Regions from separate parts of the Bradyrhizobium sp. AZCC 1577 genome, predicted to be linked through region 1. Evidence: riboswitches for the same ligand, from Rfam matches in the RefSeq annotation. Region 1 holds a riboswitch; the other holds the start of a gene.
The links. Region 1 has a riboswitch for cobalamin ahead of V1278_RS07395 (ribonucleoside-diphosphate reductase subunit alpha). Riboswitches for the same ligand answer to the same signal wherever they lie in the genome.
Positions count from the first base shown of each region.

Region 2: another riboswitch for cobalamin. It lies ahead of V1278_RS05190 (TonB-dependent receptor); the one in region 1 lies ahead of V1278_RS07395 (ribonucleoside-diphosphate reductase subunit alpha).

Region 1 is NZ_JAZHRQ010000001.1:1,585,846-1,589,253, reverse strand. Features, by position in the region: gene V1278_RS07395 (ribonucleoside-diphosphate reductase subunit alpha) at 1-2,176, opposite strand, end outside; cobalamin riboswitch at 2,292-2,511, opposite strand; cobalamin riboswitch at 2,644-2,857, shown strand; gene metE (5-methyltetrahydropteroyltriglutamate--homocysteine S-methyltransferase) at 2,971-3,408, shown strand, end outside.
Region 2 is NZ_JAZHRQ010000001.1:1,129,303-1,132,710, reverse strand. Features, by position in the region: gene V1278_RS05200 (ABC transporter ATP-binding protein) at 1-603, opposite strand, end outside; gene V1278_RS05195 (FecCD family ABC transporter permease) at 600-1,643, opposite strand; cobalamin riboswitch at 1,778-1,977, shown strand; gene V1278_RS05190 (TonB-dependent receptor) at 2,091-3,408, shown strand, end outside.

The DNA of each region.
Region 1 (3,408 bases):
TCGGCAAGATGCCCCGGCTCCACAGCGAGCCATCGAACGACGGATACCGCCCGCGCTCGGCCGCCAGATCGACGGAGGCCGAAATGGCGTAATAAGAAATCATCTCCATGCTGGTATCGGCGAACGTTACCGCCGCATCTGAAGCCATCGCAATCCGCATCGCCTGCAGCGCGTCCTGGAATCCCATCAGCCCGAGACCGACCGGGCGGTGCCGCAGGTTCGAACGGCGCGCTTCGGGGATGGTGTAGAAATTGATGTCGATGACGTTGTCGAGCATCCGCATTGCCGTCGTCACGCTGCGTTGCAGCCGCGCCTCGTCCAGCCGGCCTTCCCGCACGTGATTGAGCAGATTGATCGAGCCGAGATTGCAGACGGCGGTCTCGTCATCGGAGGTGTTAAGCGTGATCTCGGTGCAGAGGTTCGAGGAATGAATCACGCCGGCATGGCGCTGCGGCGAGCGCAGATTGCAGGGATCCTTGAACGTGATCCACGGATGCCCGGTCTCGAACAGCATGGTCAGCATCCTGCGCCAGAGATCGGTGGCGCGGATCTGCTTGAACACGCGGATCTCACCCCGCGCCGCCTTTGCTTCGTAAGCTGCGTAACGTTCGGCGAATGCGTTGCCGTAGAGGTCATGCAGGTCGGGCGTCTCGTCCGGCGAGAACAGAGTCCATTCGCCGTCGGCCTCGATGCGCTGCATGAACAGGTCGGGCACCCAGTTCGCGGTGTTCATGTCATGGGTGCGGCGGCGATCGTCGCCGGTGTTCTTGCGCAGGTCCAAGAATTCCTCGATGTCGATGTGCCAGGTTTCGAGATAGGCGCAGACCGCGCCTTTGCGCTTGCCGCCCTGGTTGACGGCGATCGCGGTGTCATTGGCTACCTTTAGAAACGGCACCACGCCCTGGCTTTCGCCATTGGTGCCCTTGATGTGCGCGCCCAGCCCACGCACGCGGGTCCAGTCGTTGCCGAGCCCGCCGGAATATTTTGCGAGCAGCGCATTGTCCTTGACCGACTTGAAGATGCCGTCGAGATCGTCGGCGATGGTGGTGAGGAAGCAGGACGACAATTGCGGCCGCAGCGTGCCGGAATTGAACAGCGTCGGAGTCGAGGCCATGATGTCGAACGACGATAAGAGATCGTAGAACTCGATCGCGCGCGCCTCGCGGTCGATCTCACGGATCGCCAGCCCCATCGCGACGCGCATGAAGAACGCCTGCGGCAGCTCGATGCGATTGCCGTGCACATGCAGAAAGTAGCGGTCGTACAGCGTCTGCAGACCCAGAAACTGGAACGCCAGGTCGCGTTCCGGCTTCAGCGCGACTGCAAGCTTTTTCAGGTCGAAGCGCGCCAGATCGGGATCGAGCAGTTCGGCCTTGATGCCTGCCTTGATATAGGCTGGAAAGTACTCGCCGTAGCGCTCGGCCATCTCGGCCTGCGACGCGCTGGTCGGCGCATCATGCACGAAAGACAGCACCTCGGTGCGCAGCTTGTCGAGCAAGAGCCGCGCGCTGACATAGGCGTAGTTCGGCTCCTGCTCCACCAGCGTGCGCGCGGCCATCACCGCCGCCAGCGCCAGTTCGTCCTCGCTGATGCCGTCATAGAGATTGCGCTGCGTCTCGGCGAGCACCGCCGTGGCGCCGACTCCCTCGAGACCGGCGCAGGCTTCTTCGATGATCAGCGTCAGCCGCGCGATATCGAGCGGGACCTGCGCGCCGCTGGCCAGCGTGACACGTAACGAGGGCTTCCCCGATGGCTGGGCGGCCTTGGCCACGTCCTGTCCGGCGCGCTGGCGCGTGCGTTCCTCGCGATAGAGCACATAAGCGCGCGCGACCTTGTGGTGCTCGCTGCGCATCAGGGCGAGTTCGACCTGGTCCTGCACGTCCTCGATATGGAAGGTGCGGCCCTCGCTCATCCGGCGCGACAGCGCGCCGACGACGTCCGAGGTCAGTTGCTCGACGATTTCATGCACCCGGCGGGAGGCCGCCGCGCCATGTCCCTCGACCGCCAGAAACGCCTTGGTCATCGCGACCGAAATCTTGCTCGCGTCGAATTTCGAAACCGTGCCGTTGCGGCGAATCACCTGCATCGGCGGCTGCGATTCCGAGGCGGCAAGCGATTCGGGGCGCAGTCGGATGAATGGAGCGACGTTGGCTTCGCGATCGGGAGAGAGTGACATCAAGAGACCCCGTGATGGTGTTGGGGCCGGATGTCGGAGAAGACGCTGCTTCAAATGCTCGGCGAGAAACGCCGGCATGAGTCCGCAAGCGCCGCCGGGACACCCCGCCCGTGGACGTTTTTTCGGTGTCGCGGCAGGTCTCCTGGCTCGCAGGTCGCCGTCGTTCCCGTGTCTTCCCAATGCGATGCCGCATCAGTGACGTAAGATTCGGAAACAACTCACTGCTTACAGTTGCGGGGGCAGCGCCGGATTTTCGCGGCAAATACGCGATACACCGGCTTCCCTCTTAGCCACCATGTGTTGGGTCATGGCGGACCGTGACGGCTATATCTGGTGCGATTTGAACGAACGTGTCAATGGGGGAGCGGGCGATGTGCAAGAATTTCGGCGACGGAACCCCGCGGCTGTGAACAACGATGACAACGCGCCGGTGAATGTCGCCGAGTTGACGCGCCTGCCGCGTTGCCGATAAGTGGACCCGTCGTGGTTCTTCGGGAGACGTTCTTCCGAAGCTAAGAGGGAAGCCGGTGCGGCCGAAAAGCCAAAGCCGGAGCTGCCCCCGCAACTGTAAGCGGCGAGCCGCTGTCCAACAAAGTCACTGAGACCTCGCAAGGTTTCGGGAAGGCCGGACAGCAGCACTGACCCGCGAGCCAGGAGACCTGCCTCGACAACATACACGTCCTCGGGCGGGGTGTCCCGGTGGTGCGGTTGCGATTTTCCGCGCGCGCTCTGCCGTTCGCGAAAATCCAGACGTGTCACTTCGGCCTTTGCCCCCAACTTTTGGGGTTAAGCCAATGTCTACTTCCAATGCTACTTCTTCCAAAGCTACGTCTACTTCCACCATCTCCACTTCTTCGCTTCCCGTTGCCTCCCTCGGCGCGCCGCGCATCGGTCCGCGCCGCGAGCTGAAATTCGCTTTGGAAAGTTTCTGGTCGGGCGCAACCGACGAGAAGGCGCTGATCGAAACCGGCGTCGGGCTTCGCGCCGCCAACTGGGCGCGCCAGAAAAAACTCGGCGTTAGCGTGATCCCGTCGAACGATTTCTCGTTCTACGACCACGTGCTCGACACATCAGTGATGGTCGGCGCAATCCCGGAGATCTATCGCTGGAACGGCGGGCCGGTCCCGCTTGCGACTTACTTCGCGATGGCCCGCGGCGCGCAAGGCAAGCCGCATGAGGCGAGTTGCGGGCATGCCGGTCACGGACATGACGATGCGCACGGCGTGCCGGCG
Region 2 (3,408 bases), 460 kb from region 1:
ATCGTGCGTCACGACGATGACCAGCACGCCCTTGTCCGCGGTCGCGCGCAAATTCTTCATGACGTCGATCTGGTGCCGCGGATCGAGCGAGGCGGTCGGCTCGTCGGCCAGGATGATCGGCGCCTCCACCGCCAGCGCACGCGCCAGCGCGACGCGGCTGCGCTCGCCGCCGGACAGCTCGGTGACGCGGCGATCGCTGAACTCCATCACGTCGACCGCCTGCATCGCGCGCAGCACGGCCTCGGCGTCCTTTGGCGACAGCCGCGCCGGATCGGTTGCGCCATGCGGGTAGCGGCCGAGCGCCACGATATCGCGCGCCGGCAGCGGCCAATGCACGAGATGCCCCTGCGGCAGATAACCGAAGCGTTTGGCGCGCTCGCGGAGCGGCAGCGAGGCCAGCGCATCGCCGCCGACCGCGATCTCGCCTTCGGAGGGGATTAGGCCGGCCAGCGCTCGCAACAACGTCGTCTTGCCGGCGCCGTTCGGGCCGACCAGCGCCACCAGGTGTCCGGCCGACAGCGCCAGCGAAACGTCCTTCAGCACGACGCGGCCGGCAAGCCGCACGCCGATCCCCGTTGCGGTCAGTAGCGCCGCCTCGCTCATGCGACGCCTCCACCGAGCGCGCGGCGTTCGCGCATGATCAGATAGAGGAAGAACGGTACGCCGATGATCGAGGTCAGCACGCCGACCTTGATGTCCGACGTCGAGGGAATGATGCGCACCGCGATGTCCGCCGCCAGCAGCAGCGCCGAGCCGGCGAGTGCGCTCGGGACCAGCAGACGCCCGGGGTCATGGCCGATCAGGGGCCGCATCAGATGCGGCGCAACCAGGCCGATGAAACCGATGGTGCCGGTGACGGCGACCGCGCCGCCGACGCCGAGCGCGACGCCCGAAATCACGAACAGCCGCAGACGCCCCACATCGACGCCAAGGCTCTGCGCGGTTTCCTCGCCCAGGCTCAGCGCCCGAAAGGCATGGCGCTGGCTGAACAGCATCAGGGCGCCGGCAATGATGAAGGGAAATGCCAGCATTACATGCTGAAAGCTACGATCCTCCAGCGAGCCGAGCAGCCAGAATGCGATCTCCAGCACCAAGAAGGGATTGCTGGAGAGGTTCATCACCAGCGCGGTGGCAGCGCCTGCAAAGCTCGAAATCGCCAGTCCCGACAGAATGAGGATCAGCAGCCCGGCGTTGCGGCCGGCAATCGAGAGCAGCACGAACACCGACGCGAATGCTGCGACGATCGCCGCGACCGGGAGCGCATAGGAGCGCACGTCGGCGAGCCCGAGCGCAATCACCAGCACGGCGCCGAACGCGGCCGATTGCGGCGCGCCGAACAGCGAGGGCGAGGCCAGCGGATTGCGGAGCAAGCCCTGCAGCGACGCGCCCGACAGCCCGAGAATGGCGCCGATCGCCAGCGCCAGCAGCGTCCGCGGCAGGCGGATTTCCCGCACGATCACCTGCGCCACCTCGCTGCCGCCGCCGAACAGCGCTTCCGCCACCGCAAGCGGCGACAGCCGCACCGGACCGATACCGAGCGAGATCAGCATCAAGAGCACCACGAGGGCAGCAAGCGCTGCCGTCGTGCCGATCCGCCGGCGCGCGGCTTCCTCATTGGTCACGGTTACGGCCTCAACACTCATCGATCGTCCTAAAGCAGGTTTACCCGCCCCGGTACAGGTGGCGGGCAGGCGTGCTCATGCGGCAAAAATAGCGCACTCGTCCAGTGAGGATCGCCGGACGCCCCGGGGCGCATTGACTCGGACTTTGACAAACTTCTACCATAGTTCCCGACGGTTCCCGTTTTGGGGATCAAAAGGGAATGCGGTGCGGGGAAATCCCCCAATTCCGCGGCTGCCCCCGCAACTGTAAGCGGCGAATCCTTCGTCATAAGCCACTGGGCATCTCGGTCCTGGGAAGGCGACGATGGGGTAACGACCCGCGAGCCAGGAGACCTGCCGTCAGCCGTGGTCACACGCGAAGATGTCGGTCGGGGAGTACAGACATTAGCTTCACCTGAGTTGCTGAAAGCACATGGTGAGACTTGGTTCGCTGTGACGTGCCACTGACGTCATACCGAGGTCCAAGTCATGTCTTTCACCAACACAGCCACGCGGCGCCGCCGCTTTTGGCTCACCAGCAGCTTCCTGATACCCATCTCGCTTGGCATTTCCGGCGCACAGGCGCAGCAAACGGCGCCCGAGCAACTGCCACCGATCGAGGTAACCTCGCCCACTGACGCGAACCGGACCCGCGCCAAACCGACCTACGATGAAAGATCGACCTCGCGCCGCATCGTGCCCGCGGCTGCGCCGTTGACCGGCACGCGACCTGCGGCGGGGACCGGCTCGAACGTCGCATCGCAAAGCGCCCCGCAAGGCGCGGGCGCAGGCGGCGGACGGCAGTTCTCCGGCATCGTCGGCACGGCGTCGACCGTTATTACCGCCGAAGAGATCGCGCATTCGCCCGCACAAACGTTGCAGGAAATCATCGCGCAAACGCCGGGCGTGCAACTGACTAGCCTGTTTGGCGGCGTCAACGGCGCCAAGACCAGCGTCGACCTCCGCGGTTTCGGCGCTTTCGCGACCTCAAATACCCTGGTGCTCATCAACGGCCGAAGGCTCAACGACATCGACATGGCCGGCGTCGATTTTTCGACCATTCCGCGCGATTCGATCGAGCGGATTGAAATCACCCGCGGCAACAGTGGCGCGGTACTGTATGGCGACAACGCGGTCGGCGGTGTCATCAATATCGTCCTGAAGAACGGCGTCGGCGGCCCACCAGTCGCCATTCGAAGCGAGGCCGGCGTCGGCTCGTTCAATCAACGACTTGCGAATCTCTCGGCCACGACCAATTACGGACCGTGGTCGACATCGTTCTATGGCAACGCAATCAAGTCCGACGGCTATCGGGAAAACAATGCGCTCGACCAGCGCAACGGGGTCGGCAATCTCAATTACTCCACGCCCGACCTCAAGGCCTTTCTCACGGTGACCGGTGACGACCAAAAGCTCGGATTCCCCGGCGGCCGCTTCGTCGATCCCTCGATCGGTCTCAACGAACTGGTCACGAACCGCCGGGGCGCCGCCACGCCGTTCGATTACGGCAATCAGCAGGGCGCCAGCGCCACCGCCGGTTTCACAAAAACGCTGTGGAACGGCGCCGAACTCATCGTCGACGGCGGCGTGCGGAAGAAGGATACGCAAAGCGGTTTCTTCGGTGCGGTACCGTTTGCTTCGCCGCTGCCGAGCTTCTCCTCGACCTATAACGATGCGGCACTGCAGACCTGGTCGATCACGCCGCGACTGAGTGTCAAGAACTCGATACTCGGGATGCCCTCACAGATCCTGACCGGCATCGATTATTACGATGCGACGTTCAACCAGGAACGCGGGGCGTTCAAAG